4 regions of the Streptomyces sp. NPDC046915 genome follow, and region 1 is predicted to be linked to each of the others. Evidence: riboswitches for the same ligand, from Rfam matches in the RefSeq annotation. Region 1 holds a riboswitch; each other region holds the start of a gene.
What was found. A riboswitch is a leader RNA that binds a small molecule or an ion and turns the genes downstream of it on or off. The one in region 1 is predicted to bind cyclic di-AMP.
Positions count from the first base shown of each region.

Region 1 (3,566 bases):
TTCTTACAGATGCCGGTCCACCGGAGACGGCTCTGCCGTGAGGAGGGGTATGCCATGACCCGACCGCTCGCCCGCTACGTCCTGCCCGAGTTCACCGAGCGCACCAGCACCGGTCACCGCACGCTCGATCCGTACTCGAAGCTGCTGGAGGGGCGGATCGTCTTCCTCGGGACACCGGTCGACGACGCCTCGGCCAACGACGTCATGGCGCAGTTCATGCACCTGGAGCACGACGCGCCCGACCGGGACATCTCGCTGTACATCAACTCCCCCGGCGGCTCGTTCAGCGCGATGACGGCGATCTACGACACGATGCGGTACATCAGCTGCGACGTGGAGACGATCTGCCTGGGGCAGGCTGCCTCGTCCGCGGCGGTGCTGCTCGCGGCCGGTACGCCGGGCAAGCGGTTCGCCCTGCCGGGCGCGCGGGTGGTGCTCCAGCAGCCGGCGCTGCCCGAGCCGACGCAGGGTCAGCCGAGTGACCTCTTCATCCAGGCGGAGGAGTTGACCCGGATGCGCGGCCTGCTGGAGGAACTGCTCGTCCACCACACCGGCCGTGCCCCGGAGCAGGTCCACGCCGACCTCGAACGGGATCTGATGCTCGACGCCCGGGGCGCGCTGGAGCACGGGCTGGTGGACGGGATCATTCCCAGCAGCAGGGCCTCGCGCACCGCCGCTCCGGACGCGGGGTGAGCCGCCGATGCTGCCACCGGAACTGCCGCCGCTGCCGGCCCTGACCCGCGCCGAGGGCGAGTTGATCAACCGTTACCTGGACGTGGTCGACCTGCTGGGACGCATCAACCCGGCGCAGCACGGTGACACCTACCGTGGACTGCGGGCCGCCCAGGCGCTGGTGCGCAAGGCGGTGGAACTGCGCGACGCGCTGACGCTGATGCACCAGCGGGGAGAGACGGAGTTGCACGCGGCCACCCTGGCCCGGGCGCTCAGGGTGCTGGACGGCGAGCGCCGTACCGCACGCGTCACCGTGCCCCCGGACGGCGCCGGTTGACGCTTGCGGGCTCGGGTCTGAGTCGAAACGGCCCAAAAGACGTACCCACGTTCGGAGTAGCTGCGCATCCTTTTCCAGGGTCTCCGAAGTTGCGCGAACCGCCCGGCCGATGAGCGTCGGGAGAGGCTTCCGCCCTGGTCGGAGGGTGCGCGGCTGTCCCGTCAGCGGCTCGAACGCACACCTGTCCACCCGAACGGGCGAGTGGTGAGTAACACCACAAATCCCTGGTTCCGTTGGGATTTTCAGACAGTTGTGGGCGAAGATCCCTGTCTGACGACAAGCCCCCGCCACAACGGCGGGGCGATCCGAGCGGACGCCGAGTCCTGCCGCCGCCCGGATGACCGGTCGACAGGAGTGGATCGGCAGGAGTGGAGGACCCAAGCAAGACGGGTCGCCGGAGCGGACATCTGTTCGCCTCCGAGCAGCCCTTGGGGTGAAGCCGCGGCAACGCGGCCGGGCAACTTCGCCAGCCCGAATCCGACAGGTCATCCTTCACAGGCGGCTGACGAAGGGTTGCGCATGACTGCGCTCAATCGTGTCCCGTCGCTCATGGTCCGGGCCGGTACGGCCTCGGCCTTCGCCATCGCCGCCGTCGGCGGCTCGATAGCGGTACCCGGTGTCGCCCCCGACGCCGCTGCCGCCACCCCGGCGACGAAGGCGCTCCAGATCGCGGCCTCGAAGAAGGGCTCCCCGTACAAGTGGGGCGCCACCGGGCCGCGCAGGTTCGACTGCTCCGGGCTCACGCTGTACTCGTTCAAGAAGGCGGGCAAGAGCCTGCCCCGGACGGCCGCCCAGCAGTACAACAAGACCCACCACATCTCGGCCAAGAACCGCAAGGCCGGAGACCTGGTCTTCTTCCATTCGGGGTCGTACGTCTACCACGTCGGCATCTACGCCGGGAAGGGGAAGATCTGGCACGCCCCCAAGACGGGCGACGTGGTGAAGCTGCAGAAGATCTGGACGAGGAGCGTCTGGTACGGCCGCGTCAGCTGACCGGCCGTCACGCCTCGCACGGCTCCGGGTGCAGGGCCACCCCCGGGGCCGTGCGTGGCCGTACGGCGCCGTGTCGGGGCCGGTGCGGGGCCGGAGCGCCCCGCACCGGCCCTAGGGCTCCTGCTGCCCCGCTGCCGTGACCGGCCGGGCCGGCACCGCCCACGGCAGCTCGATGAGGACGGTCTTGCCACCCTCGCGGGTCCGCCGCACCCTGAGCCTGCCGCCGCACTCGACGGTCAGCCAGCGGATGATGACCATGCCGCGTCCGTTGTCCTGCTGCACGGCCGCGGGGAGTCTCCTCGGGAGACGGGGATGGCTGTCGGTGACACCGATGCGCAGGTGTTCGTCGCAGTCGAGCACGAGGTCCACCGTGAAGGTGGGTGACTGCCCGAAGGTGTGCTGTACGGCGTTGGTGGCGAGTTCGGAGACGATGAGCCGGATGGTGTCGGCCACGTCGGTGTCCGATGGAAGGCCCCACTCCGCGAGGGTGCCCACGACATAGGTGCGGGCCGCGGACACCGAAGCGGGATCGCTCGGCAGAGTGACGGATGCTTCCAGATGGTCTGCCATGACGACGTCGTCCCTTTCCCACGGGACCGGAGTCCGACACGGAGCGGATGGTTCGAGTACGGTCCCGGACTGGTGCTTCATCGCCAGACTGCCATCAGCGCGCCGGCCAGCGGGTGGGATCCACCAAGATATGCATATATCTGTCGCTCGAAGCGGTGAACTCTGCGACGGCAGACCGTATTCGAGTGGCACGTAAGGAGTAATGGCGAGTAAGGAGTGGCCCATGCAGAACGGTCCCGCGGTGCGCCGCCGGAAACTGGGCGACGAACTGCGCACGCTGCGCACCGGTGCCGGCCTCACCAGCGGTGAGGCCGCGCGTCTGGTGGGCTGGCACCAGTCGAAGGTGAGCCGGATCGAGACGGGCGCCAGCGGGGTGAAATCGGCCGATGTGCGGTTACTCCTGGATGCCTACGGAGTGACGGACGGCCAGCTTCGTGAGTTGCTGATGGTGCTGGCGGGATCGGACGAAGGCGGCGGCCGGCACCACTGGTGGCACGCCTACCGGGGGGTCCTGCCGCCCACCTACCGTGACTTCATCAGCCTGGAGTCGCAGGCGAGCGGGATGCGCACCCTGGAGACATCGGTGGTCCCGGGGCTGTTGCAGACGCCGGAGTACGCCCGTGCCGTCACCCGGGCGGCCGTGGGCGAGGGTGCCGACGACATGGAGGAGCGGCTGGACGCGCTGGTGGAGGTGCGGCTGGCCAGGCAGGACGTGCTGCGGTCGGATCCACCGCTGGAGCTCAGCGCCGTCCTGGACGAGGGAGTGCTGCGGCGGGAGGTCGGCGGGCCGGACGTGATGACGCGGCAGCTTCAGCGGCTCACCGAGGCGGCACGTCTGCCGCAAGTGCGCCTCCAGGTGTTGCCGTTCTCCGCCGGGGCGCATATCGGTATCACCGGCCCTTTCGTTATCTTCTCATTTCCGCGCACTTCTGATCTGGATGTGGTTGTTCTCGACCACTTGACGAGTAGCCTCTACCTCGAACGGAAAGAAGAC
Region 1 is NZ_JBEYXB010000005.1:402,506-406,071, forward strand. Features, by position in the region: gene ABZ915_RS15865 (ATP-dependent Clp protease proteolytic subunit) at 55-693, shown strand; gene ABZ915_RS15870 (hypothetical protein) at 701-1,009, shown strand; cyclic di-AMP (ydaO/yuaA leader) riboswitch at 1,314-1,525, shown strand; gene ABZ915_RS15875 (C40 family peptidase) at 1,529-2,002, shown strand; gene ABZ915_RS15880 (ATP-binding protein) at 2,114-2,572, opposite strand; gene ABZ915_RS15885 (helix-turn-helix transcriptional regulator) at 2,796-3,566, shown strand, end outside.

Region 2 (3,566 bases), on a different contig from region 1:
GCGGATGAAGACCTCTTCGAAGACACGGGACTGGGCGTTGGTGCGGTAGAAGACGGCGACGTCCGAGGCCTTCGCCTCGCCCGCGTCCGTGAGGCGGTCTATCTCGTCGGCGACGAACTGCGCCTCGTCGTGCTCGGTGTCGGCGACATAGCCGGTGATCTGCGCGCCCGCGCCCGCGTTGGTCCACAGGTTCTTGGGGCGGCGGGACTCGTTGCGCTCGATGACCGCGTTGGCCGCGGAGAGGATCGTCTGGGTGGAGCGGTAGTTCTGCTCCAGCAGGATCGTCGTCGCGTCCGGGTAGTCCTCCTCGAACTGGAGGATGTTGCGGATGGTCGCGCCGCGGAAGGCGTAGATCGACTGGTCGGCGTCACCGACCACGCACAGCTCGGCGGGCGTCAGGTCGTCCGGGCCGGGCGGCACGTCCGCCGGGTGCGCCGGATGCTCGGAGGTGCCGACGAGCTCCCGCACGAGGGCGTACTGGGCGTGGTTGGTGTCCTGGTACTCGTCGACCAGGACGTGACGGAAGCGGCGGCGGTAGTGCTCGGCGACGTCCGGGAAGGCGCGGAGCAGGTTGACCGTCGTCATGATCAGGTCGTCGAAGTCGAGCGCGTTGGCCTCGCGCAGCCGCGACTGGTACAGGGCGTAGGCCTGGGCGAGGGTCTTCTCGAAGCCGTCGGCGGCCTGGGCGGCGAAGTCCTCCTCGTCGATCAGCTCGTTCTTCAGGTTGGAGATCTTGGCGCTGAAGGACTTCGGCGGGAAGCGCTTGGGATCGAGCTCCAGGTCGCGGCAGACCAGGGCCATCAGCCGCTTGGAGTCGGCGGCGTCGTAGATCGAGAACGACGACGTGAAGCCGAGCCTCTTGCTCTCCCGGCGCAGGATGCGCACGCACGCGCTGTGGAAGGTCATCACCCACATCGCGTTCGCGCGCGGGCCGACGAGCTGCTCGACGCGCTCCTTCATCTCGCCGGCGGCCTTGTTGGTGAAGGTGATCGCGAGGATCTGGCCGGGGTGGACGCCTCGCTCGCCGAGCAGGTGGGCGATGCGGTGGGTGAGCACGCGGGTCTTGCCGGAACCGGCGCCGGCCACGATGAGCAGCGGGGAGCCGGCGTGGACGACGGCCGCGCGCTGGTTCTCGTTCAGCCCGTCCAGGAGCGCGGCGGCGTCGATCGCCGGGCGTGGGGCGCCGTCACGGTAGTACCCGTCCCGGTCCGGTGGCACATCGAACTTCCCGCCGAACAGATCGTCCGGAACCGGCTCCGGAGCGTGATCGTCCTCGGGCGGCGGCGGGGGTTCCTCCTCGTGCCCACGAGGGGTCTGGAGGTCCGCCAGGAAGCTGTCGTCAAAGAGGCTGCTCATCGCTCTCCGAGTCTAGGGCGCCCCACCGACAACCGGCCGCCACCCTCGGAACTTGGCCGGCGGACGATCCCCTCACCCTGCGGAACCGCATGGTCACAAGAGCGACACGCGTGTCCCGTGTCACGAAAATGTATCGGACATATAGTGCACCAACCTTCACATGAGTCACACGAGTTGGCTAGCGTTCGGCCAGGCCGCTCGACCCCCACCGGCGAACCTCGCCGGGCCGCGCGGCCTCCGCCGAGTCCGGTGCGCCCCTTACGGCAGCCGGAGCCGGGGACCCACCGAGACCTTGGGGTGAATCGGCCCGCCCTCCCCACCGGGGACGACGGCCGTAGGGCAACCCTTCCGAACCACCCGCCCGAACCCGACAGCTAACCCGGTAGGCGGAGCATTGGAAGGAGTCGCCTCCCTTGGCGTCGCACCGCAAGCGCCCCTCGGGTGGGGCAGGCATACGCAAGCCCGCCCTCGCCACCGCCGCCCTCACCTCCGTCGCCCTGCTCTCCCAGACGGCCAACGCCACCCCCTCGACCCCCTCCACCGACAACAAGCCGAGCATGGAAGAGGTCGAGAAGAAGGTCGACGACCTGTACCGGCAGGCGGGGTCGGCGACCGAGAAGTACAACGCGGCCAAGGAGACGACCGGCAAGCAGCGCCGGCGAGTCGACACCCTCCTCGACGAAGTGGCCAAGCGCACGGAGAAGCTGAACAAGGCGCGCGAGAAGCTGGGTTCGTTCGCCGCGGCCCAGTACCGGACCGGGGCCGCCGCCCCCGACACCGCCACCTTCCTGCTCGCGGACACCCCGCAGGACTACTTCGACCAGACCCAGCTGATGAGCCGGCTGACCAAGCGGGAGAAGGGCGCGGTCGACGACTACGTCACCGAGCAGTCCGCGACCATGAAGAAGCGTCAGGAGGCCACCCAGAGCCTCGAGACGCTGACCGACTCCCAGCACGACCTCCAGGCCGCCAAGTCGACCGTCCAGAAGAAGCTCTCCACCGCGCGTGAGCTGCTGTCCACGCTGACGGCGCAGGAGAAGGCGCGGCTCGCGGCGATCGAGAAGCAGAAGCAGGAGGAGGCCGCGCGCAAGGCGGCGGAGCTCGCGAAGGAGCAGGCGGCGGCGCAGGCAGCCGCGCAGGCGAAGGCACAGCAGCAGAACAGCGGCTCGTCGGACACGTCGACCTCGACGGGTTCCTCGTCGGGCTCGTCCACGTCGACCTCGCCGTCCACGCCGACCTCCTCGTCCTCCGCCAAGGCCGCGAAGGCGATCGCGTTCGCCCGCGCGCAGATCGGCAAGCCGTACGTCTGGGGCGCCACCGGCCCCGGCTCCTACGACTGCTCCGGCCTCACCCAGGCCGCCTGGAGAGCCGCCGGCGTCAGCCTGCCACGCACCACCTACGACCAGGTCAATGCCGGCACCACGGTCTCCCTCGCCAACGCCCAGCCCGGTGATCTGGTCTTCTTCTACGACGATGTGAGCCACGTCGGCGTCTACATCGGCAACGGCATGATGATCCACGCCCCCAAGCCCGGCGCCTACGTCCGTGAGGAGTCGATCTACTACGGCGGCGAATCGATCATCCACAGCGTGGTGCGTCCGGCCTGAGCCGGCGGGGCCCTAGCATCGGGCTCATGCCCGGCCCCTACTCACCTATACGCGTCTGGTGGGCTCGGCGTTCACCGGCGGCCGGTGCCGCTGTCATGGCGACCGGGATCGTGTCGGTGGGGTTGCAGCTGATCGGTCACGAGGTGCTGTCCCGGGTCGCCCTGGGGCTGGCCTGCGCCGCCTGGCTGGGGTTCGCGGCCGGTTTCACCCTGCGGCTGCTGCGCGAGCGGGAGCGGTGGGCGGCGGAGGCGGAGACGCCGAGCGCGCTCACCGCGGTGGCCGCCACGGCGGTGCTGGGCACCCGGTTCTCACTGCTGGGCCGGCCGGTCCTGGCCGAGGCGCTGCTCGCGCCGGCGGTCGTGCTCTGGCCCGTGCTGCTCGTCCTCGTCGTTCGGCGGTGGGAGCGGCGTATGCCGGGGGCGGTGTTCCTGGGCTGTGTGGCCACGGAGTCGATCGCCGCGCTGGGTGCCGTGCTGGCCGCGGCGACGGCCACGGCGTGGCTCGCGCACACCGCGCTCGTGCTGTTCTGGCTGGGACTGGTGTTCTACGGGTTGGCCCTGGCCCGGTTCGATCCGCGGCAGCTGCTGGAGGGTGCCGGGGACC
Region 2 is NZ_JBEYXB010000011.1:148,563-152,128, forward strand. Features, by position in the region: gene pcrA (DNA helicase PcrA) at 1-1,356, opposite strand, end outside; cyclic di-AMP (ydaO/yuaA leader) riboswitch at 1,585-1,762, shown strand; gene ABZ915_RS27740 (NlpC/P60 family protein) at 1,770-2,963, shown strand; gene ABZ915_RS27745 (tellurite resistance/C4-dicarboxylate transporter family protein) at 2,990-3,566, shown strand, end outside.
Region 2: another riboswitch for cyclic di-AMP. It lies ahead of ABZ915_RS27740 (NlpC/P60 family protein); the one in region 1 lies ahead of ABZ915_RS15875 (C40 family peptidase).

Region 3 (3,566 bases), on a different contig from region 1:
CGCAATCAGCTCGTCCTCAACCTCGCCCGCGAGGACGTCCAGCAGTACCTCTGGGAGCAGCTCGACGGGCTTCTCTCCAGCGCCCCGGTCGACTATGTGAAGTGGGACTTCAACCGCTGCTTCACCGACGCCGGCTGGCCCGGCGAACCGTACCCGCAGCGACTGTGGGTGGACCATGTCCGTGGCCTGTACGGCCTCCTCGACCGGCTGCGGGCGGCCCACCCGCGCGTCGCCTTCGAGTCCTGCTCGGGCGGTGGCGGCCGGATCGACCTCGGTGTCATGAGCCGTACGGACCAGGTGTGGACCTCCGACAACACCGACCCGCTCGACCGGCTGGCCATCCAGCACGGCTTCAGCCAGATCCATCCCGCGCGGGTCATGGCCGCCTGGGTCACCGACAGCCCGAACACCCAGCTCAACGGCCGGGTCAGCGCCCTGAAGTTCCGCTTCGTGAGCGCCATGGCCGGGGTCCTCGGCGTCGGTGGCGACCTCTCGGAATGGACGGAGGAGGAGCTCGCCGAGGCCCGGGAGTGGGTGGAGCTCTACAAGGAGATCCGCCCGGTCGTGCAGCGCGGCGACCTCCATCGGCTGCGGCCGCCGGAGGGCGGGCTGAGCGCGGTGCAGTACGTCCTCGGGGACGAGACGGTCGTCCTCGCCTGGCTCCAGGCGCAGCGGTACGGCGAGCCGGTCCCCGCGCTGCGGCTGCGCGGCCTCGACCCCACGGCATCGTACGAATGCCGCGAAACGGGCGAAATCCATCGAGGTGCCGTCCTGCTGCACCACGGGCTGCGCACGGGGTTGCGCGGTGACTTCGATGCGGCGGTTCTCCGTCTGCGTCGTATCTGAGTAATCTGCCCGAATGAGGCCCTTCATTACTTTTATTGGAACTAATTCTGAAATAGGGGGTCATGGGGGTCGAGTGGTGAGGAGGGTCATATTGGTGACCGTCCGTTGTGCGTCATGTTCACGTAATCCGCATGGTTTTCCGGCGATTTGACGCGGCGGGGAAGAAGGGAATTCACGGAGGGTGACCGGGAACTCCCGTAACGGATCAAGCGAAACGCGGACAGAGGGAATCTTCTGCTTGTCCCGTCGCGTCCCGCTCGCTTACGTTCGCCACCAATCCGGACGGAACGCCGAATCCTGCCGCCGCCCGGAGCTCGGACACACTCACCCGTGCACGGCAGGAGCGGGGGACCCACCAGGTACGACTGCCTGTCCCGGTCTCCGGGACGGCTAGGGGTGAAGCCGCGCTCCGTGCGCGGCCGGGCAGCTCCAGCCCGAACCCGACAGCTCACCTCGCAGGCGCCGGAGAGGAATTCGCCATGCCCGCGAAGGGTAAGCACCGCCGTCCCAAGAACCGGCGTTTCACCCGCTCCATCGCCGTCGCCGGAACCGGCGGCGCCGCGCTGGCGCTGCCCCTCATGGGGGCCACCGGTGCCCATGCGGCCTCCGCGGCCACCGCGAAGGACTCCGTTTCCGAGAAGGCCGTCCAGGCCGTGCCGGTGGCCGAGAAGAAGGCCGCCGCCGCGCAAGCGGGCGCGCACACCTACACGGTGCGGTCGGGCGACTGGCTCGCGAAGATCGCCGACGAGCAGAACGTCCGCGGCGGCTGGCACCGGCTCTACGCGGACAACCGCGAGGCAGTCGGCAGCGACCCCTCGCTGATCCACCCCGGCCTGAAGCTGACCCTCGGCGAGAAGGCCGCCGGGACCGGCACGAGCGCCAAGTCCGCCGCCCCGAAGAAGACTTCGTCCGCCTCGCACGCGACCACGCCCCCGGCCTCGCGGTCGGCCACGCGGACCCGGCCGGCGCCCGCCGCCGCGCCGAACGCCGCCACCGGCTTCACCCTCCCGGTGTCGGGCGGCACCGTCGGCACCGGTTACCACGTGCCGGGCGGCATGTGGTCCAGCGGCTACCACACGGGCGTCGACTTCGTCGTCCCGACCGGCACCTCCGTCAAGGCCGTGGGCGCGGGCACGGTCGTCTCCGCCGGCTGGGGCGGCGCCTACGGCAACCAGGTCGTGATCAGGCTCGCCGACGGCTACTACGCGCAGTACGGCCACCTCTCCTCGATCTCCGTCTCGGCCGGGCAGACCGTGGCCGCGGGGCAGCAGATGGGCCTCTCCGGCGCGACCGGCAACGTGACCGGCCCGCACCTGCACTTCGAGATCCGCACCACGCCGAACTACGGCTCGGACGTGGACCCGGTCGGCTACCTCCGCTCGCACGGCGTCGCCGTCGCCTGACGGCACTCGGACCACCGGAGGCCGGACCCCTGATCCCCGGGTCCGGCCTTCGGTGTACCCGGGCGTATTCCCGTCCGGCGCCTTTCGGTGCCGTGGCTTATCTCACCGTCCGTCAACCCCGTATTACGGTCGCGTAGGTCACATCGAAAGGTGAATCATGGGCCGATGTGGCAGACGATTCGAAGAGTGACAACAGATCAGTGATCGGGTCGTACGTGGCGGTGGGGGACAGCTTCACCGAGGGCGTGGGCGACCCCGGCCCCGACGGGGCGTTCGTCGGCTGGGCCGACCGGTTCGCGGTCCTCCTCGCGGACCGGCGGCCCGAGGGCGACTTCAGGTACACGAACCTTGCGGTACGCGGCAGACTGCTCGACCAGATCGTGGCGGACCAGCTCCCGCGCGCCGTCGAACTCGCCCCGGACCTGGTGTCCTTCTGCGCGGGCGGCAACGACATCATCCGGCCCGGCACCGACCCCGACGAGGTGGCCGAGCGCTTCGAGCTGGCGGTGGCACAGCTCACCTCCGTCGCGGGCACCGTCATGGTGACGACCGGCTTCGACACGCGTGGCGTGCCCGTGCTCAAGCATCTGCGCGGCAAGATCGCCACGTACAACGGCCATGTCCGGGCCATCGCCGACCGGTACGGCTGTCCCGTCCTCGACCTGTGGTCCCTCAGGACCGTCCAGGACCGGCGCGCCTGGGACCACGACCGGCTCCACCTCTCGCCCGAGGGGCACACGCGCGTGGCGCTGCGGGCCGGCGAGGTGCTCGGCGTGGAGGTCCCCGCCGACCCGGAGCAGCCCTGGCCGCCGCTCCCGCCCCGGGGCACGCTCGACATCCGCCGCGACGACGTCCACTGGGCCCGCGAGTACCTGGTCCCGTGGATCGGCCGCCGCCTGCGCGGCGAGTCCTCCGGCGACCACGTGACGGCCAAGGGCGCCCTGTCCCCGGACGACATCAGGACGCGGATCGCCTCGGTGGCCTGAGCGGGTTCCCTCCGGGGGTTCGGCGGTGGCGCTGTCCGAAGGCGGTACGGCAGCGGGCTGCGGTGCCGTACGGCCTCCGGGCAGCGCGGTCATGCGCGGGCGGGAGCGATGCCCCGGCCGCCCTGCCGCCGCCCGGTACACCCCGTCGGGGCGTCGCCCGCGCGGAGCGTCACGGCTGCGTCAGATTCTCCCGGTCCAGGCCCAGTTCCCGGGCCAGGGCCTCGTTCACCCATGCCTGGGCGCGGGACCGGGGCACCGCGCCGGCGTAGGACGTCAGCTGGACGGCGAGGCCGTCGAGCAGGGCGGTCAGGCGCAGGGCCGTGGCGGTGGG
Region 3 is NZ_JBEYXB010000026.1:96,834-100,399, reverse strand. Features, by position in the region: gene ABZ915_RS41920 (alpha-galactosidase) at 1-846, shown strand, start outside; cyclic di-AMP (ydaO/yuaA leader) riboswitch at 1,162-1,321, shown strand; gene ABZ915_RS41915 (LysM peptidoglycan-binding domain-containing M23 family metallopeptidase) at 1,326-2,249, shown strand; gene ABZ915_RS41910 (SGNH/GDSL hydrolase family protein) at 2,450-3,235, shown strand; gene ABZ915_RS41905 (TetR/AcrR family transcriptional regulator) at 3,405-3,566, opposite strand, start outside.
Region 3: another riboswitch for cyclic di-AMP. It lies ahead of ABZ915_RS41915 (LysM peptidoglycan-binding domain-containing M23 family metallopeptidase); the one in region 1 lies ahead of ABZ915_RS15875 (C40 family peptidase).

Region 4 (3,566 bases), on a different contig from region 1:
TTTGAGGACGAGGCCGTTCAGGCCGAAGGGGGGTCTGGGGGCGCAGCCCCCAGCGTGGCCCAGGCAAACGCCGGGCACCTACCCAGCCCGGTGCACCACCGCGTCGCACAGCTGCAGAAGTGCCGCCTTGGCGTCACACTCCCGCAGCGGCGCCAGCGCCGCCCGCGCGTCCTCCGCGTAGCGCACGGTGTCCCGGCGTGCCTGCTCCAGCGCGGGGTGGGCGCGCAGCGCGGCCAGCGCCTCGGCGTGCCGGGCGTCGTCGGTCAGGTCGGAGTCGAGCAGGTCGCACAGGGCGATGTCCTCGGCCAGCCCCAGCCGGGCCGCCCGCTCCCTGAGACGCAGCACGGGCAGGGTGGGGATGCCCTCGCGCAGGTCGGTGCCCGGGGTCTTGCCGGACTCGTGGGAGTCGGAGGCGATGTCCAGTACGTCGTCGGCGAGCTGGAAGGCGACGCCGAGCCGCTCGCCGTACTGGGTCAGTACGTCCACCACGGTCTCGTCGGCCCCGGACATCATGGCGCCGAAGCGGCAGGAGACCGCCACCAGCGAGCCGGTCTTGCCGCCGAGGACGTCCAGGTAGTGCTCGACCGGGTCGCGGCCGTCCTGCGGCCCCGCCGTCTCCAGGATCTGCCCGGTGACCAGCCGCTCGAACGCCAGGGCCTGCACCCGTACGGCCTCGGGGCCGAGGTCGGCGAGGATCTGGGAGGCGCGGGCGAAGAGGAAGTCGCCGGTGAGGACGGCGACGGAGTTGCCCCAGCGGGTGTTCGCGCTGTCCACTCCGCGGCGCACCGCGGCCTCGTCCATGACGTCGTCGTGGTAGAGCGTCGCGAGGTGGGTGAGCTCGACGACGACGGCCGAGGGCACGATTCCCGGCGCGTACGGGTCCCCGAACTGTGACGCGAGCATCACGAGCAGCGGCCGGAACCGCTTCCCGCCCGCGCGCACGAGGTGCTGGGCGGCCCCGGTGATGAAGGGGACCTCACTCTTGGTGGCTTCGAGCAGTCCCTCCTCGACAGCCGCCAATCCGGCCTGGACATCGGCTTCCAGAGCCTGGTCCCGCACGCTAAGCCCGAACGGCCCGACGACGGTCACGAGGGGTCTCCTGTCTGCTGGTGCCTGCTGGCGATTACACGGTTTGTCGATAGGTCGCTGCCCTCACTCAAGTCAGCGTATCCGGTCAGCTTTCGATCACCGAGGGCGCCCACTGTTACAGGCCGGGCGCTATCGGATCACGCCCGTTATGTTTTCGATCGGCCGATAAGCACAGATATTTATCGACTTACCCGGAAGTACGACATGACTGCGCCGCTTGGAGCAGTTCGCCTTCCGCTCCCACGCTCGATGCGCTACCCAAAGCGGCGCCCTTCATGTCCTATTTGCCGTGATTGCTATTCCGTGAATTGGGTCACGTCGGCCGAACGGAGCACCCCACCGTCCGGCACGGGCACACCGCTTGGCGCCATTGGCCAGTTGAGGGTTGGCAGACGCAAAGGATCAAGCGCCTCATACGCCTCACAACAAGGTCAACTAGGACTTTGTGTGAATCCGCCGCTTGTTCAGGACATGTGCTCTCGCATACGTTCCCGGCCGTCGGGCGGAACGCCGAATCCTGCCGCCGCCCGTCACACCCATCGACGAACTCATTCACGGCAGGAGCGGGGGACCCAGGTTTGCCGCCGGTCCGGGCGACACCCGTCGTCCCGGAACGGCTCGGGGTGAAGCCGCACCGCCTTCGGGCGGCGCGGCCGGGCACCTCCCAGCCCGAACCCGACAGCTCACCTCGCAGGCGACGGAGAGGAACTTCGACATGTCTGCTGCCGCTCAGCACCGTGCCCCCTTCGCCCGCCTCGCCCGCAGGCTCGCCGTCGCCGGCACCGGCGCCGCCGTGCTCGCCCTCCCGCTGATCGGTGCGACCAGCGCCTCCGCGGCCACCACCACGAGCGCCCCCAAGGCCGCCCCCGCGGCCGCCACCACGCTCCCGTACGCCAACAACCTCGACGGCTGGATCCGCGAGTCGCTCGCGATCATGGCGCAGAAGGGCATCCCGGGCACGTACAACGGCATCTACCGCAACGTGATCCGCGAGTCGTCGGGCAACCCGGTGGCCATCAACCTCTGGGACTCCAACGCGGCCGCGGGCATCCCGTCCAAGGGCCTGCTCCAGGTCATCGACCCCACGTTCGCCAGCTACCACGTGGCCGGCACCTCGTACAACATCTACGACCCGGTCGCGAACATCACGGCCGCCTGCAACTACGCCGCCCACCGGTACGGCTCGATCGACAACGTGTTCGGCGCGTACTGACCGCTCCGCTCCCCTGAGGGAACGAGCCCCGCTCGAACGGGCCCCGGCTCAGGGGAAGAGTCCTTCGAGGACGACGGCGATGCCGTCGTCCTCGTTCGACGAGGTGACCTCGTCGGCCACCGCCTTCAGCTCGGGGTGGGCGTTGGCCATCGCCACACCGTGGGCGGCCCACTCGAACATCGGGATGTCGTTGGGCATGTCCCCGAAGGCGATGGCCCGTTCGGCGCTCAGCCCGAGGTGGTCGGCGGCCAGCGCCAGCCCGGTCGCCTTGTTGACGCCGCACGGCTGGAGCTCGACGGTTCCCGGCCCCGACATGGTGACCGTCGCCAGCGATCCCACGGCCGCGCGGGCCGTGGCGGCCAACTCGTCGTCCGACAGGGCGTGATGCCGCAGCAGGACCTTGCTGATCGGCTCGCACCACAGGTCGTCGCGCCGCCGGACCCGTACGGCGGGCAGCGTGGGGTGGGGCATCAGATAGCCGGGCTCGATGAGCGTGAGCCCGTCCACCCCGTTCTGGTCGACGGCCGCGTACACCTCCCCCACCTCGGCCTCGATCTTGCCGAGCGCGGTCTCCGCCAGTTCCCGGTCCAGGGTGACCGACCACAGCAGGCGGTGGGCGCCGGCGTCGTACACCTGCGCACCCTGTCCGCACACCGCGAGCCCCGTGCAGCCGAGGTCGTCGAGCAGCGGCCGCACCCGCGGCGCCGGGCGCCCGGTCACCACGAGGTGCCGGGCACCCGCTCTCCCGGCCCGGGCGAGGGCGGCGAGGGAGCGGTCGGAGAGCGTGTCGTCGCCACGCAGGAGCGTTCCGTCGAGATCGGTCGCGACGAGCGAGTACGCAGGGGAGATCGGGGAGGAATACGCGGGGGGTGCGGCCATGATCAGAGAATACGGACACCGCACCCCCACGACTCACCGCTGTTTCCAGCCCCAAGTGGCGCCCGTGGGCTCCTTGGTGGCGATCTCGAGACCTGTGGCGCAGCCCGTCAGCCGTGTGCCGCCGCGAGGTGCTTGGCCAGGCGCGGCGAGGCGAACTCGGTGCCGCAGACGAAGCGCATCACCGGGCCGTACGACGACGCCGCCGGGAGGCCGGTGAAGTACAGACCGGGGACGGATGAGACGTAGCCCGCACCCAGGCGGGGCGTGCCCCGGCTCACCGTGAGCCGGGTGCGCAGCTCATGGCCGAGGAAGTCCATGGCCGCGATGTCCACGCGGTAGCCGGTGGCCGCGATGACGTGGTCGGCGGCGACCTGGACGGTCTGCC
Region 4 is NZ_JBEYXB010000018.1:8,748-12,313, forward strand. Features, by position in the region: gene ABZ915_RS35820 (polyprenyl synthetase family protein) at 79-1,089, opposite strand; cyclic di-AMP (ydaO/yuaA leader) riboswitch at 1,620-1,799, shown strand; gene ABZ915_RS35825 (transglycosylase SLT domain-containing protein) at 1,805-2,302, shown strand; gene ABZ915_RS35830 (HAD family hydrolase) at 2,351-3,181, opposite strand; gene ABZ915_RS35835 (NAD(P)-binding domain-containing protein) at 3,289-3,566, opposite strand, start outside.
Region 4: another riboswitch for cyclic di-AMP. It lies ahead of ABZ915_RS35825 (transglycosylase SLT domain-containing protein); the one in region 1 lies ahead of ABZ915_RS15875 (C40 family peptidase).